Regions from separate parts of the Roseateles rivi genome, predicted to be linked through region 1. Evidence: predicted binding sites of a transcription regulator. Region 1 holds the regulator's gene; the other holds the start of a gene.
What was found. Region 1 encodes FliA, which starts transcription of late flagellar genes. Its sites were predicted from a motif close to CTAAAGTTTNNNNNNNNNNNGCCGNTA; they were not measured.
Positions count from the first base shown of each region.

Region 1 (15,093 bases):
TTCACCTTCAACATCGCCATGGCCATCATGGTCATGATGGTGGCCGCGCAAATGGTGCGGCCGCTGGACTTTGCCGCCTTCCCCACGGTGCTGCTGCTGACCACCTTGCTGCGTCTGTCGCTCAACGTGGCCTCCACGCGCGTGGTGCTCTTGGAAGGGCACACCGGCCCGGGCGCGGCGGGCAAGGTCATCGAGTCCTTCGGTCACTTCCTCATCGGCGGCAACTTTGCCGTGGGCCTGATCGTGTTCGCCATCCTGGTGGTGATCAACTTCATCGTGGTCACCAAGGGCGCGGAGCGCATCGCCGAGGTTGGCGCACGCTTCACCCTGGACGCCATGCCCGGCAAGCAAATGGCCATCGACGCCGATTTGTCTGCTGGCTTGATTGACGAGAAAGAAGCCAAGCGCCGCCGCGCGGAGCTCTCCGACGAGGCCGACTTCTTCGGCTCCATGGACGGTGCCAGCAAGTTTGTGCGCGGCGACGCCGTGGCCGGCATCCTGATCCTCTTCATCAACATCGTTGGCGGCTTCCTGATCGGCGTCATCCAGCACGGCCTCTCGGCAGGCCAAGCGGCCGACAGCTACATCCTGCTGGCCGTGGGCGATGCGCTGGTGGCGCAGATCCCGGGCCTGCTCATCTCCGTGGCTGCGGCCATGGTGGTTTCGCGCGTGGGCAAGGACAAAGACATCGGCTCCATGATTGGCCGCCAGGTGTTTGGCTCGACCAAGGCGCTGGGCATCACCGCCGGGGTGATTGGGGCGCTGGCCCTCATTCCGGGCATGCCGCACCTGGTGTTTTTTCTCATCGCCGCAGGCCTGGGTGGTTTGGCCTACCAGTCGATGTTGCGTGAACGCGCCGAAGTGGCCGCCGCGCAAAAGCCCGCTGCCGCCGCCCAGCCCAGCACGCCCGACGCCAACGCCGAAGCCAGCTGGGACGATCTTGTGCCCGTGGACACCCTGGGCCTGGAAGTGGGCTACCGCCTGATCACCCTGGTGGACAAAAACCGCGAGGGCGATTTGCTCTCGCGCATCCGCGGCGTGCGCCGCAAGTTTGCGCAAGATGTCGGCTTCTTGCCGCCATCGGTTCACATTCGCGACAACTTGGAGCTTCGCCCCAGCCAGTACCGCCTGACCTTGCGCGGCGCCGTGGTGGGCGAGGCCGAGGCCTTCCCCGGCATGTGGCTGGCCATCAACCCCGGGCATGCCACGCAAAAACTGCTGGGCACAGCCACCACCGATCCGGCCTTCGGACTGCCCGCGGTGTGGGTGGAAGAGCGGCAGCGGGAAATGGCCCAAATGGCCGGCTATACGGTGGTTGATTGTTCGACTGTCATCGCCACCCATCTCTCACACTTGATGCAAGTCCACGCGGCCCGCTTGTTGGGTCGCCTTGAAACCCAGCAGTTGGTGGATCACCTCACCAAGCTGGCCCCCAAGTTGATCGAAGACGTCATACCCAAAATGGTCGGCATCGCAGCCTTGCAACGTGTACTGCAGCTCCTGCTGGAGGAGGGCGTGCACATCCGCGACATGCGCTCCATCGTGGAGTGCCTGGCCGACAGCGCTGCCGGTGTGAACGACCCCGGCGAGCTGGCGCGGCGTGTGCGCGTGCACCTGGCCCCGGCCATCGTGCAACAAATCTACGGCCCGGTGAAGGAGCTGGACGTGATTGCTCTGGAGCCCGAGCTCGAGCGCATGGTCACCCAGGCCTTGAATTCGCCCCATGGTGCGGCACTGGACCCCGGCGTGGCCGACACGCTGGCCCGCAGCGCCGCCGAAACCGCCCAAGCCCAGGAAGACCGTGGCGTGCCCGCCTGCTTGCTGGTGCCCGATTTGATTCGTGCCCCGCTGGCGCGCCTGCTCAAACGTGCCGCGCCGCGCCTGAAGGTGCTGGGGCACAGCGAGATTCCCGAGACTCACACCATTCGCATCGGCTCCATCATCGGAGGCGCGGCATGAGCGCTAAGCCCCCGATTGCAGGCGCAGCCCAGGAGGCAGCATGAACGTCAAGCGCTTTACCGCCCCAAGCACCCGCGAGGCCCTCACGCTGGTGCGTCAAGCCTTCGGCGAGGACGCTGTCGTGCTCTCCACCAAACCCTGCCCGGAAGGGGTGGAAGTGCTGGCCATGGCGCCCGACAGCATGTCGCAAATCGAGCGCGTGGCCGCCAGTGCGCCGCGCGTCAGCGCCCGCCCAGTCGCACCCGCTGCCGCACCGGCCCAGCCTGCGCAGGAGCGCCAAAGCATCAAGTCCCGCCTGACCGAGCGCATTGCTGCACGCATGGCTCCGGCCAGCAGCGCTGCCGCGCCCAGCGCCAACAACAGCCCCAGCACCAGCCAGAGCGTGAACCAGGACGTGCAAACCCTGTCCATGAGCACGCTGTCCTTCCAGGACTATGTGCGCGAACGCATGCTGCGCCGCCGCCAGGCTGAACAACAAGGCCGCACCGACCCCGTGCTCAGCTCCGAGCCTCAGCACAGCACCCCCGCACAGGATGTGGCCACGCTGGAGCAGCTGCGGCGCCAGCGCGCTGATGCCGCCATGCAGGTGCTTGGCGCCCGCAGCAGCGCCCAGCCCACTGCCGCGCCAGCCGCCAAGCCCCGCGCTGAAGCACAGCCCAAGCCCGCCGTTGCCGCGCCCCGTGTGGCCGCTGCCGCGCCGCGCCACCCGCCCGTGCTGCGCGACGAAATCCGCCTGCAAGAGCCCCTGTTGCACGAGCCCAGCCTGGGCGGCCGTGTTGGCGAGCAAGAAGACATGATGCAGGAGCTGCGCTCCATGAAGGGCCTCATCGAGCAGCGCTTTGGCGCGCTGGCCTTCATCGAGAAAATGCAGCGCCAACCCACCCAGGCGCGCTTGACTTGGCGCTTGCTGGAGGCGGGCTTTTCGCCCGCCCTGGTGCGCAAGCTCACCGACGCCTGCCCGGCTGAACTGACCGAAGAAGCGCAGTGGATCGCCTGGGCCGCCAATGTGCTGTCCCGCAATGTGCTCACCGCCGAAGACCAAGCGCCGCTGGAAGACCAAGGGGGCGTGTTCGCCCTCATCGGCTCCACGGGCGTGGGCAAGACCACCACCACGGCCAAGCTCGCCGCGGCCTTTGCCACCAAGCATGGCGCTTCGCAGCTGGGCCTCATCACGCTGGACGCCTACCGGGTCGGCGCGCACGAGCAGCTGCGCGCCTATGGCCGCATCCTGGGCGTGCCTGTGCACACTGCACACGACCGCGCTTCGCTGGAAGATTTGCTGGAGCTGCTGGCGGGCAAGAAGATGGTGCTCATCGACACCGCCGGTACCGCGCAGCGCGACACCCGCACCCAAGAGCTGCTGGACATGTTGGGCCACGCCAGCATCCGCCGCCTCTTGCTGGTCAACGCCGCGCAGCAGGGCGAGACCATCGAGGACGTGGTGGCCGCCTGGCGCGCCAACGAGGCGCAAGGCGTGGTGCTGTCCAAGATCGACGAAGCCGTCAAGCTCGGCCCCGCGCTGGACACCATGATCCGCCACCGCCTGCGCGTGCTGGCTGTGGCCAATGGCCAGCGCGTGCCCGAAGACTGGCACCGCCTCTCCGCCCAAGCCCTGGTGCAGCGCGCGCTGCGTCCCACCGGCCCCAGCGCCTGGCGCATGGACAGCTCGGACGTCAACCTCATCTTCGCCGCCGGCCCGGCGCAGGCCGTCAGTTCCGCCTTTGGCGCTTACTGAGCACGTTCACACCCACACCCCCCATGCGCCAAGGACCTCCCACCATGCCCCCCCCGCACGACCAGGCCGCCGGGCTGCGCCAGCTCTTTGCCTCGCGCCAGATGCGCGTCATCCCTGTGGTCAGCAACCCCCATGTGCTGGGCAGCGGTGCGCTGTTGGAAGGTTTGTGCGCCGCTTTCTCTGAACTGGGTCTGCGCACCCTGGTGGTGGACGCCGGTGAGCTCTCGCCCGAAGCGCCCGAGCTGGCCGCGGTGGACCTGGCCTCGTGCATCGAGCCGCTGTCGCCCCGCGTGTCCTACTTGGCTGCACGCGGCCTGCCCATGCGCTACATCAACGCCCACGGCTCGGCCGCGCGCTTGGTGGAGCTGCTGGCCGACGCGGCGCCACAGTGCCAAGTCCTGGTGCTGCACGCCAGCGCTGCAGAGCTGGCACGGCTGCTGGCGCAGCGCGAGGTGCGCCCCGTGCTGCTGGCCGACACCGATGTGCAAAGCGTCACTCACGCCTATGCAGGCATGAAGTGGCTGAGCCAGCGCGCCGGCGTGATGGTCTACAGCCTGCTGCTGGCTTGCTCGCCCCAGCTGCGCCTGGCGCAGCGCATTGCCGAGCAGCTCAGCAGCTGCGGCGACGGATTTCTTGGCGCGGTGTTGCGCGACTGGGCCTGCATGGACCCACGCCAAAACACCAACGCCCCCCTGGAGGAGCCGCTGAGGCAGCTGGCGCGCGAGCTTTTGCACGCCACAGCCCCTGCGGTGGGATTGGAAGCGGCCGCTCACGCTCAGCCCCTGCGGCCGCGCGTGAATGTCACAGCGCTGGGCAGCGTGGCCCTGGGCCGCTCCTCACACTAAAGCCATTGGGAAATTGATGGAGACGACGATGTATACCGCCAAGGGACAACTCGACCAGTCATCGCTGATCCGCCAATACAGCCCACTCGTGCGCCGGTTGGCCCATCAAATGATTGCCAAACTGCCTGCCAATGTGGAGCTGGATGACTTGATCCAAGTCGGCTTGATCGGCTTGACCGACGCGCTGTCTCGCTTTGATGTCTCGCAGGGCGTGCAGTTTGAAACCTTCGCCACCCAGCGCATTCGCGGCGCCATGCTCGACGAGCTGCGCGGCTCAGACTGGATGAGCCGTGGCAACCGCCGCCAGCAGCGCTCCATCGAAGCCGCGGTGCACAAGCTCGAGCAGCAGCTGGGGCGCGCACCGCAGGAATCGGAAATCGCTGCCGAGATGGGCCTGAGCTTGAGCGACTACCAGGAAATGCTCTCCAAAGTGCGCGGCACCCAGCTGGTGTACCTGGAGGACATTTCGGGCGATGAGGGCGGCGACGACTACCTCGACCGTCACGTCAGCGACGAACAAGCCAACCCCCTGGCGCAGCTGCAAGACCACCGCATGCGCCAGGCCTTGGTGGACGCCATCAAAAACCTGCCCGAACGCGAGCAATTTGTGATGAGCATGTACTACGAGCACGACATGAATCTCAAAGAGATTGCGGCCGTGCTGAAGGTCACCGAATCGCGCATTTGCCAGCTCCACAGCCAAGCCATTGCGCGGCTGCGCGTGAAACTGCGGGAGTGGTGAACGGCGCGCCCGCTTCAGTCCACCACGATCAGCGTAATGCCCTGGTGCAGCAGCCCCAGGCGGTAAGCCTCGGGGACGCCAGCGTCGGTCACCACCACGTGCACTCTCTCCAGCCCCACCACGCGGTGCAGGCTCATGCGGCCGAATTTGCTGGAGTCGGCCAAGACCACCGTGCGCCGTGAGCGCTCCACCATTTTGCGATTCATATCTGCCTCCAGCACGCTATGGGTGGTGATGCCGAAGTCCAGATCAAAGCCGTCAACGCCCAAAAACAGGGTGTCAAAGCTATAGGCGTCCAGACTGGCATAGGCCTGCGCACCTTGAAACGTCAGCGACGGCGAACGCAGCAGCCCGCCCGTCGAAATGATTTGCACCCCCGGCGCCTGCGCCAGCTCATTGACGATGTTCAAGCCATTGCTCATCACCGTGAGGTTCTGGGCGTTTTTGAGGTGACCGGCCAGGCGGTGGGTGGTGGTTCCTGAGTCAATGAGGATGTTGTCACCGGGCTTAACCATTTGCGCCGCGCGCGCGCCAATGCGCTCCTTCAGTGAGGGGTTGAGGTGAGACTTCTCGCGAATGTCTTCGATCGAATCCAAGGGATTGAGCGTGACCCAGCCATGCTTTCGGGTGACGAGCCCCTGTTCTTCGAAGAAGTTCAGATCGTGGCGAACCGTCACGGCGGACACACCCAGACGCTTCACCAAATCGGAGACCCTGCTGTCCCCGCGAGCACTCAAAAACTTCAGCAGGCTCTCTCGTCGTTCTTGGATGGAGCTCATGACGTGGCAGCTTGCGCATCGAATGTCGAAAGGCGGGAATCCAGGCCGCTGGCCGTCATCAACCCACAGGCCCTGGCATAACGGTCCAACACACGCTGAATGTGGTGGGTGAGCAGGACGTTGGCGCGCGGTGCCAGCTGGCCTTGCATCACCGCTTCATATTGTGCGGGCAGATGTTGGCTGAGCAGCGGCAGGGGCAGGTCGCAGTGTTCCAGATGGGCCATCAGAGTGGCTTGTGCGGCCTGCAGCTCGGGTTGGCCCCAGTAGTAGCGGCAGCGGTCGCTGTAGGCGTAGTGGCGCAGCATGTATTGCTGCTGGGGGCAGCTGCCATAGTGCGATTGCCAGTGGCGGGGTTCGCGCAGCATGCAGGCTTCTAGCACCTCCACCAGGCGCGAGGTGCTTTGCCCGGCGCGCAAGGTGTTCTCAATGGCAGCCAAGGCGAACAGTGCTTCGCGCCATGCAAAGGTGAGGGCTGGCCCCACCTTGAGTACCGCAAAGTGATCGCGCACCAGGGCTTGCAGGGCGGCTTCGGTTTGGTAGTCCGTCGAATGGGCTTCGTACAGCAAGTGGCCCCAACCACCGAGCGTTGCAAGCGATGGCTCGACCAGTTGCGCCAAGGGCTTCGCGGCCTGGGCTTGGTAGTGGTGCACATGGCTGGGGTCGAAATCCACACCGGGTTGCACCACCAGGGCCACCACGCGAGGCCACACGCCTTGCAGCCCCAGGCGGGCAAAGGCGAGCTCGTGCTGGGCCACGGTACGCCGCGCTGCCTCAGGCGTGGTTACCTGCAGGGGCGCCGCCGTGGCGCCGCGCTCGCCGCCGGGGGGCGGCACCTCGGTGCCAATGACGTACACCGGCGCGGGTGCACCTCGGGGCGCTTGGGCGCGGGCCGCTTCGGCCGCGGCGCACAGGTCGGCCGCGCGCTGTGCGGCCACCTCATCGCTGAGGCGATCGGGGTCGTCGGCGCAGCGCATGCTGCAGTCGAGGTGGATCTTTTCGAAACCCGCCTGCACATATGCGGCCACCAGCACGCGGGCATGGGCCATGGCGGTGGCGGCATCCAGGTGCTGCCAGGCGTTGGGGCCCAGGTGGTCCCCGCCCAGGATGAGCTGGCGCGGGTTCAGGCCTTGGCGCGCTGCCAGCATGTGCACATGGGCATGGAAGTCGCGAGGCTGCATGCCGGTGTAGCCACCGAATTGGTCCACCTGGTTGGAGGTGGCTTCAATCAGCAAGGGATAGCCGTGGGCATGGGCATGGGCCAGGGCGGCGTGCAGCACCGCGTCGTGGGCACAGCACACACTGAACAGACCCAGGTGTTGGCCTGCCCGGTGTTGGCCCAGTACCGAAAGGAGAAGGGATTCAGAAGTGTTCATGGTTCATTTGGCGTGCTCAAGGCCAAGCTGTGCTCAGGGGTTCAGGGCCAGCAGTGCGGCACCACGGGTGCCCCCCGCGTCGCCAAAGCGCGGGGGCAGCACCTGCGGCGGGCAGGTTTCAGGGAAAAGGTGCGTGCGCATGGCCTGGGGCAGCGCCTCGTACAGCAGCTTCAGCTTGGACAGCCCGCCGCCGAGCACGATGGCGTCAGGGGCCACCATGAGCGTCCACTGGGCCAGGCCATAGGCCAGCAAATCGATGAAGCAGTCCAGCGTGGTCTTCGCCGTGGCATCACCGTTGAGGCTGGCCGTGGCGATGTCTGAGGCGCTCCAACCCGCGCCGCCCAAGTGGCGGTGCAAGCGCTGGATGCCAGGCCCAGACACCAAGGTCTCCATGCAGCCGCTCAGGCCGCAGCCGCAAGTCAGGGTGGGCAGTTGGTAGCGCTCCACCAGGCGGGCGGGCAAGCTGGTGTGGCCCCACTCGCCGGCCATGGCATGCGCGCCAGAGTGAAGCCGCCCGTGATGGCAAATGCCAGCACCTGCCCCGGTGCCCAGGATGATGCCCACCATGCTGGGCGCGCTGGCGGCCGCGCCGCTTAGGGCTTCGGACAGCGCAAAACACTGGCAGTCGTTGCCAAACACCATGGGGCGGCGCAGGGGGCCGCTGCGCCCCAGGGCCTGCACCAGCGCTTCGCGGACGGGCTGGCCATTGAGTCCCGGCAAATTGGCGCAGCGCTGCAGCTCGCTGTTGGGGTCTCTGACGCCTGGCAGCCCGATCCCCAATGCGCAGCCCTGCTGGTCCAGTTGGGCCTCGGCCTCTTGCACCAACTGCACCATGGCCTGCACAAATTCATCCAAGTCGGCATGGGGTGTGGGAATGCGCTTGCGAAACAGCGCCGTCATGCGAGGCTGGCGCGGTGCGTTGATGTCGGGCAGGCAGGCGTAGGCCACCAGTTCGACTTTGCTGCCGCCAACATCCATGCCCAAGAGGGTGTGGTGTGTCATGCCCAGCACCTCAGGCCTGCGCCATGGGGTAAATGGTCACGCCCTGCACCACGCGGTTGACGCGTCCTTCGGGGAAGGGGTTGTCGGGCGTACAGCCCAGGGCCACCGCGCTGTGCAGCGCCAGGGCTTGGGCCACCAACAAGGCCAGCAGACCCTGCCAGAGCTCGCCGTGGGGGAGGCCGGGCAAAGGGATGTCCACGGGCGGGTGGTCGGCCAGCTGCGGCCCCACCACTATCACCTTGCCGGCGACGCCATCGCGCCTCAATTCATTGACCAGGTCTTGCTGGTAGCGCCGCACGTCGGGCTGCCCACTGCTGAGAACCAACACCAGGGTGTTGGCATGGAGCACCGCTTTGGGGCCGTGGCGAAAGCCCAGGGTGGTGTCGCACAGCGCCACCACGCCCCCGGCGGTGAGCTCCAACATCTTGAGTGCTGCCTCCCGTGCCAGCCCCAGCATCGGCCCGTCACCCAGCACCACCAGGCGCGGTGAGCTGCTTTGGGCCCAGTGGGCCAAATGAGCCACCGCCTGCGCGGTGGTACTCAACACCGACGCCGCTTGCGTTGCTGCCATGGCCAAGGCTTGTTGTTGATCGGTCCACGGCAGCGGACTCAGGATCAGCTGCGCGGCCAGCAGCATGCAGCTGAAGCTGCTGGTCATGGCAAAGCCCTGGTCGCAGCTCCCCTTCGGCATCAACAGGTTCAGCGTGTCGTCGCGCCCCAGGCCCTCGCGGTACAGCGCGCCCTCGGGGTTGCAGGTGATATTGACAAAGCCGCTTTGGCGCACCAGCGCGCGCACCAGGGCCACGGCCGCGCTGCTCTCCGGGCTGTTGCCGCTGCGGGCGAAGGACAACAAGAGCGTGGGTCGATCGGCCTGCAGGTGAGCGTGCGGGTGCGTGAGCAAGCTGGTGGTGGCCACGGCGCGCACCTCGCAGGGCCAGTTGCGGTTTGCCTCATCGGCCAAGACCTCGCCGATGAAAGCCGAGCTGCCCGCGCCGGTGAGCAACACCAGGGCCTGGCGGGTGCTCAGCCAAGGCGTCAAAAACTGCTCGATGGCTGACCAGGCTTGCTCTAGCGTCAGGCTGAGTTCGCGCCACAAGTGTGGCTGTTGATGTATTTCTTGGGCCGTGTGCTTGCCTTGTGCAGCCTGCCACTGCGCGGCGGTTCGAGAAAGAATAGGCAAAGACATTGCGCCGAGTTTCAACACTGAAGTTCATCAAAGGCCCCCTGCTTGCAGGGGGGGAGGCTTGTCACTGCACCACAAGGGTCAAGTTGCGCGTGGGCTGTGTGGTGGCGTTGGGCAGGGTGGCCGTCACCGTGAAGCTGTAGCTGCCCGCCGTGCTGGGGGTGCCCATCAGGCCGCCGGTGTCTTTGTTCAAGCTCAGCCCAGGGGGCAGCGATCCCGCGCTGACGGCCCATGCGGAGATCAGCGGCGTGTTGGCCCGCAGGGTGGTTTGGTAAAACGCACCCACCTTGGCGCTGGGCAGTGGGCTGTTGCTGACCATGGCGGCGGGGGCAGAGACCGTCACTTCAGCGCCTGCGGCCGTGCCATTGGCTTGAATTTGCCGCAGCTTCCATTGGCTGCCTGAGGTGATCTTGCTCAGCTTCCAGAACTTGTTCAGGTCCAGGAACTCGGCCTTTTGCCAGGGGCTGAAGGCATTGCTATGGCGGGCGGCTTCCCACTCTTTCACCGCGGCAAAAAATACCGGCCAGTTGCTCCAGCTGCTGTCGCCCACATTGGCCACCCAGGTTTGGTAGCCGATGCCGGCATCGGCACCAGCCGCCTCGGCCTGGACTTGCTCCAGCGTGGGCAGGGTCAGGTTTCTGTCAAACGAGATCCAACCCAGCATATTGGGCATGAGGTTGGCGGTGTAGAAGAGCCGGTTGCGCACGCGCTGCTCGGGGGAGGTTTTGCCCACCTCACCCCAGCTGATGCGGGTGATGGCGTCCCAAATGCCGGTATTGAGCTGGCTGGCCTCGGTGAGCACGCCGTCCTTGCTGGCGAGATTGCCCACAAAGCCACGGTTCACGTGGTAGGCAAAGCCCCGCGCGCCATAGCCGGTCGCGCCGGCTTCTTCCAGGCCGTCAAAGCTGTGGTAGCCGACCTTGGCCTGGTTGTAGAGGTTGGCAATGCGCCGCCCGATCGATTCATTCAATGCCAGCTGGCCCGAGAAGCCGCCGTACTCGTTCACCAGCAGTCGCGAGACTTGGGTGTTCGCCGCATGGCTGGCGGCCGTGGAGCCGAAGGCCCCTCGGGTGACGCCTGAGATCTGAATCTCGTTGCCCAGTTTCAGTGTGCTGCCGGTGACGTCCAGCAACTCATTGCCGACGCGCAGGCGCTTGCCGCGGAAATTTGGATCAAGCAAATTGTTGTCGGTGACGTACAGCGTGGTGCTGCTGGCATTCAGCGGCCGCGTCAGGCTGGCGCGCGGGCCGATGGCCAGGTCAGGGCTGGGTGGTGAGGAGGTGACCAGCGGGTCATGGTTGTCGATAAAGTTGGACAGCGTGTGCATGCCAACACTCACACCTTGGGCATTGGCGCCGGCAATGATGGTGGCCGCCGCGCTGTCACTGCTGCCAAACTGCGAATTGAATTCGTAACTGCCATTGCTCTGCCATGGGCCGCTGGCACCGTTGAGTGAGTAAACGCGGCTCAGCCCCATGTCTTTGGCGACTCGCACTGCCGTGTCCATGGTGGACTGGCCCAAATCAAAGAAGACCAGGTGCGAGTCTGAGCGGCCACTGGCCACCTTGTGCCACTGCCCATTGAGGGTCAGATAGGGTAGGCCCTCGTTTTTGGCAATAGTCGACAAGGTGGTCATCACCGAATCGCTGTCGGCCCCGTACAGGGCGATGGTGGAGTACAAGATATCGCCATTGGCGTTGTCAACGTCCAGAGGGATTTGGCGCGTGCTCGGAGGCCCCCATTCGGGGTACTGAGGCCAAAAGACGGTGCGGGTGCGCGGCTTGGTGTAGTCCACCGTGAAGGCGCGCAGGACCGAACCCCAGGTGGTTTCCTGGGCCGCCTGGTAAGCCCAGGCGTGGTAGGTCTGCAAGAAGATGGGGTGCACGATGTCGGCAAACCCGACCACGTCGGTTTGATCGCTGGGCCAACCGGCTTCAGTCTTGGCGTTCAATGGCTTGAGCCCCAGGGTGAAGTTGCCCTCTTGCACATGGCCCACGGCATCGCCAACCCGACCCTTGATGGTGCTGGCCAGTGGGCCCCAGAGTACGGTTTGAACGTCGCCCCGCGACGCACGGTAATACTCCAAGGTCAGCTTGGCGTAGCCGGTTTTTTCATGCACCCGAACGTGGACAACGTAGTCGTATTCGGCGTTGGAAAACACCCAAACCTCAGGATCGGTGGCGTGGCGTGCCACGCTGCTTGGGGCCACGCGTTTGCCGTCAATCACCAGGCTGATCAAGGGCGCGGTTTTACCCGGCGCGACATAGTTGAGCTTGCTGCGTTGGTCCACCAGATTGACCACCGTGCCGCTGGCGTCCACGCCAAGCGACAGGTGCCCGGCTTTGAGCGTCAAAGCTGCGCTTTGAACCGAGGCGGAGCCGGACTGGTGGTTGGGCACCAGCTCCCGCAGCTGAAAGTCGTCACACCAAACATCCCCCCCCAGCTGGCTGTTGCCGCAGTACAGGTGCAGGTTGTCGTCACTGTCGCCGGTGGTGAAGGTGATGGTTTGCTTGAACCATTCACCGGCCTTTGGGCTGGCCAGGGCGGGGCTGGAAATCCAGCCGCTGGATTGGGTCAGGCTGGCCTCCAGTGCCACAGTGGCCGTTCCGCCCGTGCGCAGCCATGCCGTGGCGATATAGCTGGTGCGCGGCTTGACGGCCATGCCGGCTGAAACCCAACCCAGCGCCCCAGATCTGATCTTGGCCGCATAGTTGCCACTGTGTTTGATGCTGCTGTCGATCTCGGCACCGGCCGAGTAAGTCCAGAGGTTCAGCGTGCCGGTTTCAAAGCCGGAGTCGGCCACGGGCAGCGGCGTCACACGGTAGACATGCATGTCATCGCAATAGCCCGCCCCCGTGGCCGTGCCATAGACCGAGCAATAGACGTAGGACTTCCCTTCGTTGGCAAACGAAGCCGTGAAATCCACCGACATCGTTCGCCAGCTGTTGCTGGCCATGGTGATCGTGTCATCCGGGCCGTTGGGCGACTGGGAGGAGGTGAAGTACAGGGGCATGGCCGCATCGCTGGTTTTGGCCATGACCACCGCGGTGTAGGCGGCACCCGGCACCAGCCCGGTCACAGGTTGAGACACCGAAGCCCAGCCCCCGCTACGCGCCAGCTTGGCGGATCGGCCGCCCGAATAGGCGTCGGTTGAAATGACTGCATAGGCGCTGTTTTTGTACGCCGTCAACGCGCCGGATTCAAAGCCGGAGTCAGTGATCAGATCGTTGGCGTACACCGAGACTTGGCCTTGCCCTGCGGATTGCGCCAACGCGACGGGCAGCCCGATGCCGCAGATGCCGAGGCCGACCAAGGTGCCGGCCAGGTGGGTGCGAATGGACGTCATGAGATGTCTCCTAAAAGAGTGGATGGGCGCGATGTGCCCAGGGCCTTCAAGGCCGTCCCAGAAAGCGGATTTCGCTGATGCCCACGCGGTCACCGCCAAGTTGGCTGCCCTGCGAACGCAAGCGGGCATTGCCATGCACCGTCATGCGAACCGCATTGGCACGCACGGCCGGAAAGCTCAGTACCTCGCAGGCCAAACCCAGCTCCGATGTGGTGTTGACCGTGACCCTCGAGGACCAGGTCGTGCCGCCGTTGGCGGAGAACTCCAAATCGAAATTGGTGGCCGCGTTGGCAATGCCACCGTAGCCCCACAGAATCAAGCCCTCCAGGGTTTGCGCGCTGGGCAGGGTCAGGGTCATGCGGGGATTCGGATTGCTGCCGTCAAAGTACTGCGGTGGGCTGTACCAAGTGGCCCAGACATTGGCGCCATCCAGCACATGACTGCTGCCATTGAGGCCGCCCACCGTGGGCTCGGCGTTCAGGCCGCTGGCGTTGATGATGTTGATCAGCGGAAACTCTGAGCTGCCCACATCTTGGGAAATGCTGCTGGGTTTGATGACGCTGTAGCTGGCGTTGGCTTGGCTGGCGTAGCCCACAAAGCGCAGCTCGCTCATGCAGTGGCGGTCGCCGCCAGAGCCGCCATGGCCCAGACCGGCAGCATTGGCCAGCACGGTCACCCGGATGTGGCTGGCCAGATAGCTGCGGCGAAATTGCAGCGTCTGGGAGGCGCTTTGCAGCAAATGTGTGGTGCTGACGGTTTCGGACAGCGGATAGGTCTGCCCTTGGTCGGAGGAAAACTCCACCAGGAATTTCGCCGCCGAATTGCCACTGCCCGGGCCGCCGTCGCCATAGCCCCAAGTCACCAAGGCTTGGATGTTGGAGAGCGTGGGCAGCGTGGCAACCAACACCGGGTTCGGGTTGGCGCTGGAGCTCACGTAGTTGGGAAAGGTCTGCTCCAGGGTGCACCAGGTGTTGGCCAAGCTGGAGCTGTGAGTGACGGTGCCGGCGTTGGTCACGCTGGCGCTGCTGCTCAGGCCGCTGCCATCGATGAGGTGGCTCACCGCATAGTAGCTGCCGTTGTGGTTGAGCTCGTGGCTGGCCTGCAGGGAAATGCTCGACGGCGTGATCATCGCGGGCCGCTGGGACTTGGCTGTAGCCAGGGCGTCGGCATGGCGCTGGCCCAAAGTGATGAGGCTGGCGCGGTTGAAATGGACGTGGTCACCGATGTGGCCTAGCTCCGCGCTGCTGACGAAGGCGGTGTAAGACACCTTGCTGGGCAGGGTCGCAAAGATGCCTCGCAGCGTGCGAATCCGGCTGATATTGGGCAGGTGCTCGGGGTCGTCCGGCGCGCCGTAGAACGAGCCCACTTCTCCGGCCACAAAGGGCAGGTTGGGCTCGCCGGTGTCGGCGCGGATGTTGCTGATCAAGGTGTGCAGCGCGGCTTCATAGGCGTCCGCCAGGCTTTGGTACACGGTGTCGCTTTCGCCCTGCTGCCACAGCATGCCCTTGAGCACGCCGGATTGCTTGGCGAAGTTCACTTTGGTGATGATGTCTTGATAGGTGACCGAGCCCTTGGCGAAATACGAAATCGGCGCGCCGCCCCAAGCCACGGGAATGAGCCCCACAGTGACGCCGGGGTGGGTCTTCATGTATTGCCGGGCGAAATCCAAACCCAGCCCGAATTGGTCGGAGCTGAGCCGGTTGTGCAAGGGGTGGGCGGCGGCCCCCCAGGCGAGGTTGCCCACCGTGGGGATGCGCAGCACATGCGGCACGGGGTTGGTATCACCCGCCTCCAGTGGGGCCACGCCCGAGGCGTTGGATTGCCCGCCGATGATGAAGACGTGGAACTTCGTCTTGTCGCTGGGAATGTCCCAATCCGTGCCCGACCACGCCGCCCCAGCGGTCAGTAGGCCACCCAGCGCTCCGGCCAGCATCAAGGGCCAGCGCCGCGAGGTCGCCAGCGCATGCATCCAGGCTTTGAATTTCATGGTCGTCCTTTCAGTGGGAAGGTTCGGTGACGTGCCCAGGCGCGGGCACTCGGGGCGCGGTGTGTAGCCGCCACAGGGTGAAGCCGCCCAGGCCCGCCAGCGCCAGCCAGGCCGCAGCCGCGGGCCATTGGCCCAGCAGGGC
Region 1 is NZ_JBIGHZ010000003.1:109,424-124,516, reverse strand. Features, by position in the region: gene flhA (flagellar biosynthesis protein FlhA) at 1-1,959, shown strand, start outside; gene flhF (flagellar biosynthesis GTPase FlhF) at 2,000-3,694, shown strand; gene ACG0Z6_RS07870 (MinD/ParA family ATP-binding protein) at 3,739-4,539, shown strand; gene ACG0Z6_RS07865 (RNA polymerase sigma factor FliA) at 4,568-5,281, shown strand; gene agaR (transcriptional repressor AgaR) at 5,296-6,060, opposite strand; gene ACG0Z6_RS07855 (D-tagatose-bisphosphate aldolase, class II, non-catalytic subunit) at 6,057-7,433, opposite strand; gene ACG0Z6_RS07850 (ROK family protein) at 7,467-8,435, opposite strand; gene ACG0Z6_RS07845 (AgaS family sugar isomerase) at 8,446-9,531, opposite strand; gene ACG0Z6_RS07840 (carbohydrate binding domain-containing protein) at 9,683-12,964, opposite strand; gene ACG0Z6_RS07835 (sialate O-acetylesterase) at 13,011-14,951, opposite strand; gene ACG0Z6_RS07830 (sodium:solute symporter family protein) at 14,962-15,093, opposite strand, start outside.

Region 2 (15,093 bases), on a different contig from region 1:
GCGGCGTACTCCATGGTCACCACGCGGTAGCCTTCCATGGCGGCTTGCAGCGCGCAGATGGGGTCGATCTCGGTCACCCACACCTGGGCCGAGAGCGCGCGCAGCGCCTGGGCCGAGCCCTTGCCCACATCGCCATAGCCCGCCACCACGGCGATCTTGCCCGCCACCATCACGTCGGTGGCGCGCTTGATGCCGTCCACCAGCGATTCACGGCAGCCGTAGAGGTTGTCGAACTTGCTCTTGGTCACCGAGTCGTTGACGTTGATGGCGCGGAACAGCAGCTGGCCCTTGGCCGACATCTCTTTGAGGCGGTGCACACCGGTGGTGGTCTCTTCGGTCACGCCGATGATCTCGGCGCTCTTGCGCGTGTACCAGGTGGGGTCTTGTGCAACCTTGGCCTTGATGGCGGCAAACAGCACGCGCTCTTCTTCGCTGGCGGGGTTGGCCAGCACGGAGAGGTCTTTCTCAGCCTTCTGGCCCAGGTGCATGAGCAGCGTGGCGTCGCCGCCATCGTCCAGAATCATGTTGGGGCCTTCGCCCGCAGCGCCCTTGGCGCCGAATTCAAAAATGCGGTGCGTGTAGTCCCAGTAGTCTTCCAGCGTTTCGCCCTTGTAGGCGAACACGGGCGTGCCGCGTGCCACCAGGGCTGCCGCGGCGTGGTCTTGGGTGGAGTAGATGTTGCAGGAGGCCCAGCGCACTTCGGCACCCAGGGCTTGCAGGGTTTCGACCAGCACGGCGGTCTGGATGGTCATGTGCAGGCTGCCGGCCACGCGCGCGCCCTTGAGCGGCTGGCTGGCGGCGTACTCACGGCGGATGGCCATGAGCGCGGGCATTTCGTGCTCGGCGATGTTGAGCTCTTTGCGGCCCCATTCGGCCAGCGTGAGGTCTTTGATGGCGAACTGGTCGGGCGACAGCGTGTGCGTGGCAGCGTTCATACAAGCTCCTTCGGGGCAGAAGCGTTGACGCTGGTGGTTCGGGCAGAGCCGATGTCTTCAGACAAAGTCTCACCCGGCCACCAAGGGTCAACGGGTGAGCGCAGTTGCATGGGCCGCCGATGCACCAGCTGCGGGCATCGGAGTAGCGGCGGTTTCGAGCCTGGCCGGGCCACCATGGCCGCAGTTGCAACGCTCCTCGAAACAGGGGCCGATTCTAAAGCCAGGCTGTCAGGCCGTGGCTCAAAAATGCGAGGCAAACGCCGCGCTTGTAAGGCTATTTGTCGGTATGGTCAGGAGCTGCGGCACTGAGCGAAGGGTCCGTGGACAGCCCAATGCGCGACCACCACCGGTGCCCTCTTGAGACGCGTCGATGGTGCCCCCTGCAACATCCAACAACATGCTCGTAACCGACTCTTGATCGACGAGATGCGGCCAGATACGGTAGACATGCGGCACGGGTTAGAGACGAAGGGACCTAGCCCAGGGGCGCCAGAGGTTTACCTCAAGTTCCCTTCTGTAGAACAAATACATCACCCTCGCGTTGCGCTCCCAGGCCAAAGGCGGCGGCAAGGCGTTGTAGCTTGTCGGCGTCAAGCTTCCATACAGTCTCGACATCGTCGACACCCACATCTAGCGTCCATTGCATGCCCAGCCAATGGGTGAGGATCAGCCCGTCGGGGGCCAGTAGATCGCACAGCGCTTGCATGTAACGCTCCAGGTGTCGCTGGCAGCAGGCAAAGCTGGCTATGTTGTTGTCGAGCACGATGTCGAATTGCTGTTCGCGCATTTGCTGGGCGAATTCCAGACTGTGTTTGTTGCACAGTACCGCCGTGTAATTAGGTAGTTGCTGGCTTTGCGCGTGTGCGAGCTCTTGCGGCGCGACCGTAACGCCCAGCACCTGCACTGCTTGGCCGCAAAGCCGGGCCACTGAGGAGTTTCCGCAGCCAATGTGCAGCACGCGCTTGCCCGCCAAGGGCTGGCGCACCAACCATGCGTTCAAGGCCAGCTGGTCCGGTGTTTCAGGGCAGTGGGAGTAGTCGACCAAGGGCCAGTCGATAGCCTGAGCGGCGCGATCGTAGTCATGCACGCCGGGCTCGCGACCGCAATCCTGGACCTTGGCGTTGAAGTCGAAACGGGGGGTATAAGTGTCAGGCATGGCTTCTTTCAACAGGGGCTTGCATGCTAAGGACGCAGACCTTTGCGCCTGTGTTGGTGAGCGCCTAAGTTCATCTATACCGATGAGACGCGCTCGGTCCTCTTCCCTACCCATGACTTTCGCGCAGACGCGCATACAGCTGGCTTTGGCCTTGGGGGTCAGCACGTTGCGATTGATGTGGCGCCCAAAAATACCGCCATGCCGGCCAGCTCTTGCTGCAGGGCGGCGGCGTAGCCCGGTGTGCGCGGGGCTTGGCCGCTGACATAGCCCAGCTGCGCGTGCAGGCGGCCGTCTTGCACACGCAGATTGCCCCAGCCGATGACCTCCTCGCCCCACAGCAGCGGCAGGGCGTAGTGGCCGCGCTGGCGCTGTGCGGCGGGGGTGTAGGCCTCGAAGCGGTAGGCCCAGCCCCAGAAGAGTTCAAAGCGTTGGCGGTCCCACACCACCGGGTCAAAAGGTGCGAGCAAGCGCACGCGCTGGGCCCCGCGCCAACGCCGCGCCAGGGCGCGCGGTGCTTCGCCCACGGGCCAGAACCATTGCTGCCCGGCCACTTCTGCGCTGGGCAGGCGCTGCAGGGCGCGCTTGAGGGTGGCGCTGCGCAGGTGCTCCCACTGCGGGGCGCCGCCGCCGAGGTGGCTCAGCAGCTGGCCCAGGCTGCGCCGCGTCAGCGGGGCGTAGAGTGCCACCACGGCGTCCAGCAGCTGGTCCATGGCCTGTTGAGGCTCAGCCACGCCAGGCCAGGGCGGTGCGGGGGCGTAGACGCGCGTGCCTGCATCGCGCCGCACCACGCGCAGGGCGCCGCGGTAGTGCAGGGCATCGAGCAGCTCGGTGCTCAGGCGGCTGCTGCCGCCAAACCAGTTGCTGACACGGCCATGCTGAAGTGCGGCGTCCACGTCCTTGGGGTGGGCGCTGCCAGCGTGCTGCACATGGGCGAGCACCTCCTGGGCCAGCGCGGCATGTTCGGCGCTCCACACCTTGCGCGGCTGGCGCGGGTGCATGAGGGCTTGCAGCTGCGGGACGACAAAGCCGTAGTTGACGAAAAAGTCCTCGGCCACGGCCAGACGGGGGTAGTGCTGCTCCAGCTGCCCGGCGCGGTAGTGGCGCACACGCTGGTAGAGGATGAGGTCTTGCGCGCGCGCCGGGGCGCGCAGCGGGTCGGCCTGCACAAAGCCCAGCCGTGCCAGCGCCTGGGGCAGTGTGGTGGGGGCAAACAGGCTGCGCGCCAGGGCGTAGCGGCGAAGTGTTTCCAGTTCAAGGCATGGGCAACTGTTCATGCATACAGTATCGGCGAGCCCTTGTGTGCTCCCCCTTGGGGACTACACCGGGTTCAATCAAAGCGTGCCAGTTCCTGCTCTCCCAAGGTCAAGCCGTCCCGCTGCAAGTCTGCGCTGTAGTAGCGGTTGCGGCCCAATTCTTTGGCGTGGTAGAGGGCTTCGTCGGCCCGCTGCAGCAGCAGCTCGGGCGAGGCTGATTGGTCGGCGCGCAAAGTGGTCACCCCGCAGCTGAGCGTGACATGCGGCGCCACCGGCGAAGCTGGGTGCTCCAGCGGTGTGTCGGCCAGCGTTTTGCGCAGCGCATGAGCCCAGGCCAGGGCGCCGCCGTGCGGGGTGTTGGGCAGCACCAGGGCAAATTCTTCACCGCCGTAGCGTGCGGCCAGATCGTTGGGACGCAGGCAGGAGGTGAGCAGGTAGCGCGCCACTTGGCGCAGGCACTCGTCGCCTGCCTGGTGGCCCAGCGTGTCGTTGTAGTTTTTGAAGTGGTCGATGTCGCACAGCAGCAGCGATAGTGGTCGGCCCGTGCGCTGCACTTCCAGCACCTCATGGCGCAGGCGCTCGTCGAGCGTGCGGCGGTTGACCAGCCCGGTCAGTCCATCCTCCATCGACAAGCGCAGGAGCTTGGCGTTGGAGCGGCGCAGTTCGTCAGACACCGTCAGGAGCTGACCTTGCAACAGCCGTATGCGTTGCATGGCGCGCAGCTTGGACTTGAGCACCACCAAGGAGACGGGTTTGATCAGGTAGTCGTCTCCGCCGCAGGCAATGCCTTTTTGCAAGTCGTGGTCTTGCCCCAGAGCGGAGAGAAAGATGATGGGCGTCCAGGCGCCGCGCTCCTGTTCAATTTCACGCAGCCGCGCGGCCACCCAGTAGCCGTCATGGACAGGCATGTGAACGTCGAGCAAGACCACGTCGGGGCGGTAGCGCTTGAAGGCGTCCAGCGCCTGGGCGCCACCGTCGGCCAAGGTCACCTCGTGCCCCGCTGCCGAGAGTTGGGCCTTGAGCAAGGCGCGCAAGCTGGCTTGGTCGTCCACCACCAGCACGCGCAGCGAGGGCAGGGCGGCTTCGGCGGACGGTGAGGCGCTGACGCCAGCCGTCTCGCTCGGGTGTAGCGGTGGCTCGGCGCAGGCACCTTGGGGAGGCAAAGACTCTCGGGCAGGTAGATCAAACATGAACATCCCTCATCAATGATTTCAGGTGGCGCGCTCGAGTTGGCGCACTTACGGAGTTCGCGCGTTGGCCTGCAACCAAGGCCTGAGGCGGGGTGGGCTCCTCCCCATGCTTGGTTTCTGTGCCGCGCAGCTGGCACGCGCTTGTGCTGTCTATTTCGGTAGTTCAGGCTGGACACTGAATATGGGAGGCACCCCTTGAATAGGAGGCTTTAGTCCCGTCGCGAGCGTCCGATATGACTTGGGTTGCGGGCGTTTGGCTCAGGAACTCGAGGGCGATGTGAATTCGTCCTGGAGTCTGTGCCGATGCACCGCGCCAGCCCAGCTGTTGGGCTGGCATGCTGCATCCACCCAGGCCGTACGGAATACACCCCTATGAGCGATACCACGCAACTCGAAGCCAAGGTGCTGCTGCTGGACCACGATCCGGCTCAGTACCGCCCTTTGTCGGAGTTTTGTCGCTCGGTGGGGCTGATGCCTCTGCTGCGCAGCGCTCATGATGCTTTGGCCACCCTGGCTCAGCACAAGGACCTGGCGGGTGTGCTGTTGGCTCAGGATCTGCCTGTGGACGACGGTACGGCCTTCAACTTGGCCCAGCGCATTCACCGCCAGCGGCCCGAGCTGCCCATCGTGCTGCGCCGCAGTGACAGCCGTGCCTTGAACGACGAAGAGCAAGCCTCGGTGCAGTACGAGTGGCAAAGCGGCGATATGGACGCGCTGCGTGGCATCGTCGACAAATCCATCTTCATCGTGCGCTACCCCGCCGAGCTGGTGGAGGGCATCGTGGCCCTGACGCAAGAGGCCTTGCTGGCCATGTTCCCCAACGCCGAGGTGCAGGCCGACCCGCCCTATGTGGTGCACGACCGCATCATCTATGGCGAAGTCTCCACCCTCATTCCCATCGAAAGCACCTGGTGCCGCGGCTTCATGATGCTGCAAACCGAAGAAAGCGCGCTGCGCCAAGGCGTGCTGCAGGGGATGAGCATGGAGGGCATTGGTGGTGACTTGAGCTTTCGCGAGATCAACAACCTGCTGGGCGAATGCACCAACCTGATTTGGGGTGCTTTCAAAAATCGCTACATCCCGCCGCAGGCCTTTGCCAACCAGCAAACCCAGGTGCCCATCGTGATCAACCACGCGCACAAATACATCAGCTTTGGCACCACGGACCCGCAGCTGTGCGTGCGCTATCGGTTGAGCGACCAGCAGCGCAAATCGGCCGAGCCCTTGTGGATCGTGCAGCGCTTTATCTTCAACCTACTTTGGTCGCCCGACCAATACACAGAATTCATGCGCACATCCCCTCAAGGCGGCTCAACCGGCGTGTTGGAACTGTTCTGAGTGGTGCGCAACGGAGGAGACTTTCTATGGCACATGTTTTGGTTGTCGACGATTCCAGCACCATGCGCGATGTGGTGGGGCGCTACTTGAGCAAGCACGGCTTTGAGGTCGTGCTGGCCTGCGATGGGCGCGACGGGCTGGCGCAGCTGCGCGCCGACCCCGCCATCCGCCTGGTGGTGTCAGACGTGAATATGCCCAATATGGACGGGCTGACCATGGCGGAGAAAATCCGCACCGAAATGGGCAATCAAGACGTGCGCATCGTCATGCTCACCACCGAGGCCAACGCTGAGCTGCGCGCACGCGGCAAAGCCATTGGTGTGACGGGCTGGATCGTCAAACCCTTCAACGGCGATTTGGTGCTGGGCCCCTTCAAAAAGTTCTGCGGCCTCTGAGTGCTGCGCCCATGAAAAAAGCCACCGCGTGTGCGGTGGCTTTTTACTTAGGCTTCGCTGACGCGAAGGCCGTGCTTTACAGCCCGGCCGCTGCACGCAGCATTGCAGCCTTGTGGTCTTCGTTCACATCCGCTGCGCGGCTATGAACTGCGCCCCAAAGCCCAGGCTTCGCTGACGCGAAGGCCGTGCTTTACAGCCCGGCCGCTGCACGCAGCGCCTGGGCTTTGTCCGTACGCTCCCAGGTGAACTCGGGCTCTTCGCGGCCGAAGTGGCCGTAGGCTGCCGTCTTGCTGTAGATGGGGCGCAGCAGGTCCAGCATCTGGATGATGCCCTTGGGCCGCAGGTCGAAGTGCTGCTCCACCAGCTGAGCGATTTGCTCGTCAGGGATGACACCCGTGCCTTCGGTGTAAACCGTCACGTTCATGGGGCGCGCCACGCCGATGGCGTAGGCCACCTGGATTTGGCATTGCTTGGCCAGACCCGCAGCCACGATGTTCTTGGCCACGTAGCGAGCGGCGTAGGCGGCCGAGCGGTCCACCTTTGTCGGGTCCTTGCCCGAGAAGGCACCACCGCCGTGCGGGCAGGCGCCGCCGTAGGTGTCGACGATGATCTTGCGCCCGGTCAGGCCGCAATCGCCCTGCGGGCCACCGATGACGAAGCGCCCCGTGGGGTTGATGAGGTACTTGGTGTCGGCGGTCAGCCAGTCCTTGGGCAGCACGGGCTTGATGATCTCTTCGATCACCGCCTCGTAGAACTCGGGCTTCATCTTGTCGCCCAGGCTCATCTCCGGGGCGTGCTGGGTGGACAGCACCACGGTGTCGATGCTGTGGGGCTTGCCGTCCACATAGCGCATGGTCACCTGGCTCTTGGCGTCCGGGCGCAGGAAGGGCAGGCGGCCGTCTTTGCGCAGCTGGGCTTGCCGCTCCACCAGGCGATGTGCGTAGTAGATGGGCGCGGGCATGAGCTCGGGCGTCTCATCGCAGGCGTAGCCGAACATCAGGCCTTGGTCGCCCGCCCCGGTGTTGAGGTGATCGTCGCTGGCGTGGTTCACGCCCTGGGCGATGTCGTTGCTCTGCTTGTCGTAAGCCACCAGCACCGCACAGCCCTTGTAGTCGATGCCGTACTCGGTGTTGTCGTAACCGATGCGTTTGATGGTGTCGCGCGCGACTTGGATGTAGTCGACATGCGCGTTGGTGGTGATCTCACCGGCCAACACCACCAAGCCCGTGTTGCACAAGGTCTCAGCCGCTACGCGCGAGCGGGGATCTTGCGCGAAGATGGCGTCCAGGATCGCGTCAGAGATTTGGTCAGCCACCTTGTCGGGGTGGCCTTCCGAGACAGATTCGGAGGTGAAGAGAAAATCATTCGCCATTTAAACTCCCAGTTGACATCGAAGACCCGCGTTGGCCGGGGCTGAGGGAGTCAGGCGGCGAACGCTTTAGCGGAATTGATTGAGCATCGCTGCTCCGCAAGCTGTGGTTCCCTTGAAAAACAGCATGATCGCCCCGCAAGTAGTCCAGTAACTCGGCGATGTCGCAATTATAGAAAGACTTGTACGCAAGATGTGGGTGCTGCGTTGGATGTCGCGTTGGCCTTTGTGGGTATTGCAGGCTTTGGGCGCTGCCCTGGGGGTATTGACGAATTGGGTCTCACCGACTTACCGCCGTCGCCTGCAAGCGCATGTGGCGCAGGCTGGGTTTGAGCCACAGGTGGCGCGCGCTGCGGTGCGTCAGGCCGGGCGCATGCTGGGGGAGCTTCCCTGGGTGTGGGCGCGGCCTCAGTCTGAGCCGGCCAGTGCGCGTGTGCAGTGGGTGGGGGCCGAGCGTGTCGAGGCGCTGCAGGCCCAGGGGCGCGGCGTGCTCGTGCTCACACCGCATATGGGCTGCTTTGAAGTGGCCGCGCAGGCCTTTGCGGAACGCTTTGGTGCCATCACCGTGATGTACCGGCCATCGCGCCAAGCCCTGCTGCGGCCCATTGTCGAAGCCGCGCGCGAGCGTCCGGGCGTGCAGGGCGCTCCGGCCAGCTTGCTGGGTGTGCGCAAAATGCTGCGCGCCTTGCGCCAGAAAGAAGCCGTGGGTTTGCTGCCAGACCAGGTGCCGCCCGAGGGGCTGGGCGTCTGGGCGCCCTTTTTCGGCCGCGAGGCCTACACCATGACCTTGGCAGCGCGCTTGCTGCAGCAGACCGATGCCGGGGCTGTGGCCCTGTGGAGCGAGCGCCTGCCCGGTGGCGCGGGCTACCGCATCCACGTGCTGGACGGGCCCCGGGTGACGTCCGAGATGTCGCCCGTGGAGGCCGCGCGCTGCATCAATGAATCCATGGAAGGCTTGATCCGCTTGGCACCCGACCAATACCTGTGGGGCTACAACCGCTACAAGCCGCCGCGTGCCGTGGCGCTGGAACAGCTGGGAGATGGCTCTTGAGCGGGCGCTACCGCTCCACCGGCCTGGCAGCGCGGCTGGCGGCCTACAGCTTTATTGCGCTGCTGTGGCTGGTGCATTGGCTGCCGCTGGGGGTGCAGGACTGGCTGGGCCGCGGCCTGGGGGCGCTGCTCTACCGCCTGGCGCGTTCGCGCCGCGGCATTGCGCTGCGCAATTTGGAGCTGTGCTTTCCCGAGCGCAGCGCGCCGCAGCGCGAAGCCCTGGCGCGCGAGCACTTTGCGTGGCTGGCGCGCAGCTATCTGGAGCGCGGCCTGCTGTGGTTTGCCTCGCCCGCACGCTTGCAGCGGCTCATGCGCATCGAGGGCGATATTGCGCTGAGCGAGCACTGCGGCCGCCCGGTGATGTGGTTGATGCCGCACTTTGTGGGCCTGGACTGGTCGGCCCCGGCCATCATGCTCAACCAGGCCTGCCCGGGTGCCAGCATCTACCAGCGCCAGAGCAACCCGGTGGTGGACCGCTGGCTGCGCCGCGCGCGCGAACGCTTTGGCCGCACCCAGCTGGTGGACCGCCACGACGGCGTGCGCGCCATCTTGCGCGCGGTGCGCTCGGGCCATGGTTTTTTGAACCTGCCCGACATGGACTTTGGCGCCAAAGACTCGGCCTTCATCCCGTTCTTCGGCGTGCCCGCCTGCACGCTGCTGGCTCCGGCCAAGATTGCGCAGACCCTGGACATGGTGGTCCAGCCCATTGTGGTGACGCTGCTGCCGCGCGGGCAGGGCATCTTGGTGCGTGCGCACGAGCCGCTGCAGGGCTACCCCAGCGGCGACCTCGAAGCCGATGCGCTGCTGCTCAACCGCTGGATTGAGGCGCGCATCCTCGAGCAACCCGCGCAGTACCTCTGGGTGCACAAGCGTTTCAAGACCCGCCCGGCTGGTGAGCCCTCGCTGTACACACGGAGATAATCCCCCTATGAATCTGCGCTTTACCAAGATGCAGGGGGCAGGCAATGACGTGGTGGTGCTTGACGCCACGCGCACTGCGCTCGCCCTCACGACCCAGCAGCTGCGCCAGCTGGCCGACCGTCGCTTTGGCGTGGGCTGCGACCAAATCCTGCTGGTCGAACCGCCCCAGCAAGACGATGTTGATTTCACCTACCGCATCTTCAATGCCGATGGCGGCGAGGTCGAGCACTGCGGCAACGGCGCGCGCTGCCTGGTGCGATTCCTCGTCGACAAAGGGCTGACCCAGCAGCGCAGCGTGCGTGTGCGCACGCTCAACAAAACCCTGGAGCTCTCGCTGCAAGACGATGGCCGCGTGAGCGTGGACATGGGCACGCCGCTGTTTGACCACCTCGACATTCCCTTCGATGGCGGCGGCCTCATGCCGCGCCACGAGGGGCTGTTTGAACTCTGGCCGCTGAGCCTGGCCGACAGCGTGTCTTGCGAAGTCGCCGTGCTGTCCATGGGCAACCCGCACGCCGTGCAGCGCGTGGCCGATGTCGACCAAGCACCCGTGGCCCTCCTGGGCCCGCAAATCGAAGGCCATGCGCGCTTCCCCAAGCGCGTCAACGCGGGCTTTATGCAAGTGCTGTCGCGCCGCGAAGTGCGGCTGCGTGTGTACGAGCGCGGCGCGGGCGAAACCCTGGCCTGCGGTACCGGCGCTTGTGCGGCGGTGGTGGCGGGCATACGCCTGGGCTGGCTCGATGAGGCGGTGGAAGTCCACGCCCGCGGCGGCGACTTGCGCATTGAATGGGCCGGCATCAGTCAGGGCTTGCGCGCCGCGGTGCGCATGATCGGCCCGGCGTCCACGGTGTTTGAAGGAGAAATCGTTCTGTGAGCAGCATCCAAGGTTTGACCGAACAAGACATCGTCGAGCACCTCGCGCGCGACCCCAGCTTTTTTGAGCGCCACGCCGAGCTGCTGGTCGGCGTGCGGCTGGGCCATCCCCATGGCCCGCACACCGTCTCCTTGCAGGAGCGCCAGACCGAGCTGCTGCGCGACAAGATCAAGGGCCTGGAGCGCAAGATCCTGGACATGATCCGCCACGGCCAGGAAAACGAAACCCATGGCGAGCGCCTGCATCAGTGGACGCTGTCCTTGATGGCGGCGGTCAACCCGCAAGCGTTGCCGGAGCTGGTGGAGCGCGGGCTGCGCCAGCACTTCCTCATCCCCACCACGGGTCTGCGCCTGTGGGGGCTGGATGCGGTGTATGCCGAGCTGCCGCAGGCCTTGGCCGTGAGCTCGGACGTCAAATCTTTTGCCAACAGTCTGAGCCAGCCCTATTGCGGCGTGAACTCCGGCTTTGAGGCCGCCCACTGGCTCACCGGCGAGGTGGGTTCGCTGGCCCTGGTGCCCCTGGTGCAGCCGGGCAGCGGCAAGGCCTTTGGCCTGCTGGTGCTGGGCTCGCCCGACGCGACGCGCTACACCGCCGAAATGGGCACCGAGTTCCTGGAGCGCGTGGGCGCTTTGGCCTCCGCCGCGCTGGCCGGCCTGCTGCCGCGCACTGCGCCGGACCAGGGCGATGCCTGAGAACAGCGCAGCTGCAGACGCGCCCGAGCTGGACGCGCTGCAGCTGCGCTATCTGGAATTTCTGCGCGTGCAGCGCCGCCTGGCGCCGCGCACCTTGGTGATCTATCAACATGCCCTGGCCCAGCTGCAGCAGCTGGCGCAGCGCGACGCGCAAGACTTGCTGAAGCTGGACATGGCGCGCGCGCGCACGTGGCTGGCGCAGCTGCACATGGCGCAGCAACAGGGCCCGCGCACGCTGGCCCTGCACCTGTCGGCCTGGCGTGGCTGGTACCGCTGGCTGGGCCGCGAGGGCCTGGTGGCCAGCAATCCCGTAGATGGGCTGCGCGCGCCGCGCCAAGGTCAGGCCTTGCCCAAAGCCCTGGGTGTGGACGACGCCGTGCGCCTGGCCGAGCACACCGACGGCGAGGCCAACCCCGTGCAGCAAGTGCAGGACCGCTGCGTGGTGGAGCTGCTCTACGGCTGCGGCTTGCGTGTGGCCGAACTGGTGGGGCTGGACCTGCGCCACAGCGCCCAGGCCCAGGGCTGGCTGCAGCTCGATGCAGCCGAGCTGCAGGTGCTGGGCAAGGGCAGCAAGCGCCGCGCGCTGCCGCTGGGGCGCTGCGCCCTGGAGGCGCTGCAGCAATGGCTGGCCGTGCGTGGTCAGTGGGCTGCGGCCGATGAGGCGGCCTTGCTGGTGGGCCCGCGCGGGCGGCGTTTGAGCGCCGATGCGCTGCGCCGCCGCCTGCGCCTGCGCGGTGTCCATGCAGGAATGCCCGCGCATGTTCACCCCCACATGTTGAGGCATTCCTTTGCCTCGCATGTGTTGCAATCCAGTGGAGACTTGCGTGGGGTGCAGGAGTTGCTGGGCCACGCTCAGATTCGCACCACCCAGGTCTACACAAGGCTGGACTATCAACGTCTGGCCCAGGTCTACGATGCCGCCCACCCCAGGGCGCGCAAAAAGTAAGGGGCGACAAGCCCGCTGGAGTTGATGTTCATGTTTCGCCCTTTGATGTCCCGGGCTTTGTGCGCCATGCTCGGCGCTGCTGCACTGGGTGTGCAGGCCCAAAGTACCGAGACCGCGCAGCCACCAACAGTCACCGCCATCGACCAACGCCCGGCGGCGTTTGAAATGAGCTGGACGCCGCTGCGCCTCAACGGCGGGCAGCGCAGCGCTTTGCTGGGCGGCAGCTATCTGGTGGCGCTCAACGAAACCTGGGGCCTGGGGCCCTCTGTGTACGGCGCGGCCAAGGGAGATTTGGGCGGCTTTTTTGCCTCAGGCCTGACGCTGCAAGGGCGCTGGGCGCTGGGTCAGGACATGCACCTGTCAGCCGGCCTGTTCACAGGTGCGGGCGGGGGCGTGAGCACACCGCTCAACAACACGGGCGGCGGTTTGATGCTGCGTCCGGAACTGAGCCTGCGCAGCCAGTTCGGCGCCTGGTATCTGGGTCTGGGCGTGGCACAGCTGCGCTTTCCCAGCGGCAATATCCGCGACACCAACTGGACCCTGGTGCTGGGCCGCTCGGACCGCTTTCTGAGCTTCTCGCCCGAGGAAGCTGGCCGCTGGGGGCGTGCGGGTGATCGCACCGGCATGGGCTTTGACGAAGTGGCGCTGAATGTGGTGCAGGACAGCCCACGTGCTTCGGCCAGCCGTCAGCGCAGCGGCCAGACCGTGAGCGGCCGCCGCGGCCGCGCTGGCGCCGATGTGCGCCAGTACCTGGGCGAGGGCGCCTGGTGGGGCCTGGAGGCCTCAGGCGCTGCGCAAGGCGGCAACGACGGTTATATGGACGTCCTGGCCAATATGGGTCAGGACTGGGCGCTGTTCAGCCCGCGTCTGCGTGTGGGGGCACAGCTCTCGGCGGGCTTGGGCGGCGGGGGGGACCTCGATACCGGCAGTGGCTGGCTGCTGCGCGCTGGCCCCACCTTGCGCTGGATCACGCCCTGGGGCCCCACGCTGCGCCTGGAGGCCGCTTGGACCAAGGCGCCGCGCGGCCATTACGAAGCGCGCCAACTGCGCCTGGCCCTGGCTCTGCCGCTGGAGCCGCTCAGCCGCACCCTGTCGCTGCCGCCGCTGGAGTCTGCTGCTGTGCGTTTGCAGACCTGGACATTTGGTGCACACCACTTCAGCCGTCTGCCCTACAAGGACGGGCGCCAAGAGGGCATGACGGCGCTGACCTTGGGTGTGACGCGCCAGCTCGGCGGGCCGCTCTATGGCGTGGCGCAAGCTGGCAGTGCGGCCCGGGGCCGTGCAGGGGCCTATGCCTATGGCCTGTTTGGCCTGGGCCTCAACAGCCCGGCTTGGTCAGGCTGGCGCACGGGGGCTGAGCTGCTGGTGGGCGCGGCCGGTGGTGGGGGCGTGGCCGCGGGCTCGGGCGCGGTGGCGCAAAGCCAGGCCTGGCTGCAGTGGGAAGGCCTGCAAAGCGACGGCCGCCTGCGCCTGCGCCTGGGCGCGGGCCAATGGCGCACCCTGGGTCAGACCCACAACAGCAGCCCCATGTTCAATCTCGACCTCGGCTACGCCTTCGGCACCACCGGGCGCTGAACAAATGCGCAGCCCATGGCCGACAATTCGGGCATGAAAGTGATTCGTATAAGAGCGGGCAAAGAACGCTCACTGCTGCGCCGCCACCCTTGGGTGTTTCAGGGTTCCATCGAAAAAGGCAAGGCCGACCCGGGCGAGACCGTGCGGGTCGAGTCCGAGGACGGCAGCTTCCTGTGCTGGGCCTCCTTCAGCCCCAGCTCCATGATCCGCGTGCGGGCCTGGAGCTTTGAGGAGCACCAGCGCATTGACGCGGCCTTCTTCGCCGACAAGATCAGCCAGGCCGTGGCCGTGCGCAGCCGCATGCCCATTGCCTCCAACGCGGTGCGGCTGGTGCACGGCGAGGCCGATGGCCTGCCGGGCCTGATCGTCGACCGCTACGACGACACGCTGTGTGCGCAGTTTCTGTCAGCGGGCACGGAGCGCTGGAAAGACACCATTGCCGACGCTTTGCTCCAAGCCACGGGCCTGACGCGGCTTTATGAACGCAGCGACTCGAGCGTGCGCCAGCTCGAAGGCCTGCCCCTGGTCAGCGGCTGGCTGCGCGGCGAGGGCAGCACGGCCATCACCATCTGCGAGCATGAGTGGCAGCTCACCCTGGATGTGCACGAGGGCCACAAGACCGGCTACTACCTCGACCAGCGCGACAACCGCAAAAAGTTTGCCGACACCGTGCGCCAATACGGCCTGAACTCGGTGCTCAACTGCTACTGCTACACGGGGGGCTTTTCGGTGGCTGCCCTGGCCGGTGGGGCGAAGGAGGTGGTGAGCGTGGACTCGTCTGCTCCCGCCCTGGCGCGCGCCAATGCCCATGTGCTGCTCAACGGCTTTGACGCCGCGCGTCACACCGCGCGGGATGCCGATGTGAACGCCACGCTGCGCGAATACCTCAAAGAGGGGCGGCAGTTCGACGCCATCGTGCTGGACCCGCCCAAGTTCGCGCCCACCGCCGCCCATGCCGAGCGCGCGGCGCGGGCCTACAAAGACATCAATCGCCTGGGCTTCAAACTGCTGGCCCCCGGCGGTGTGCTGTTCACCTTCAGCTGCTCAGGCGGCGTGGGGCCGGAGCTCTTTCACAAAATCGTGGCCGGTGCGGGCATGGATGCAGGCGTGGACGGCTTCATCCTCGATCGCGTGGGCGCCACTCCCGACCACCCGCAAACCATCTGCTTCCCCGAAGGCGAATACCTCAAGGGCCTGATGGTGCTCAAGCGCTGATCATGGTGCGGGTGCTGATCGTCGACGACGATGCCGAGATCGGTGCCTTGCTGTGTGCTGCTTTGGCGCGCCATGGCCTGCAGGCCGAGCATCAGCTCAGTGGCCAGGGCTTGCTCAAGCGCCTGGCGTGCGGAGATGTGGACGTGTTGATCTTGGACCGCATGCTGCCCGGCGACGACGGCCT
Region 2 is NZ_JBIGHZ010000001.1:169,554-184,646, forward strand. Features, by position in the region: gene ahcY (adenosylhomocysteinase) at 1-935, opposite strand, end outside; S-adenosyl-L-homocysteine riboswitch at 1,025-1,139, opposite strand; gene ACG0Z6_RS00725 (class I SAM-dependent methyltransferase) at 1,438-2,103, opposite strand; gene ACG0Z6_RS00730 (DNA glycosylase AlkZ-like family protein) at 2,250-3,365, opposite strand; gene ACG0Z6_RS00735 (GGDEF domain-containing response regulator) at 3,419-4,534, opposite strand; gene ACG0Z6_RS00740 (chemotaxis protein CheX) at 4,907-5,872, shown strand; gene ACG0Z6_RS00745 (response regulator) at 5,899-6,267, shown strand; gene metK (methionine adenosyltransferase) at 6,458-7,639, opposite strand; gene ACG0Z6_RS00755 (lysophospholipid acyltransferase family protein) at 7,830-8,687, shown strand; gene ACG0Z6_RS00760 (LpxL/LpxP family acyltransferase) at 8,684-9,607, shown strand; gene dapF (diaminopimelate epimerase) at 9,615-10,481, shown strand; gene ACG0Z6_RS00770 (DUF484 family protein) at 10,478-11,173, shown strand; gene ACG0Z6_RS00775 (tyrosine recombinase XerC) at 11,166-12,119, shown strand; gene ACG0Z6_RS00780 (hypothetical protein) at 12,150-13,694, shown strand; gene ACG0Z6_RS00785 (class I SAM-dependent rRNA methyltransferase) at 13,728-14,909, shown strand; gene ACG0Z6_RS00790 (response regulator transcription factor) at 14,912-15,093, shown strand, end outside.
Region 2: ACG0Z6_RS00740 (chemotaxis protein CheX) is a predicted target of FliA. The motif match lies at 4,742-4,768, and genes of this name have one in related genera.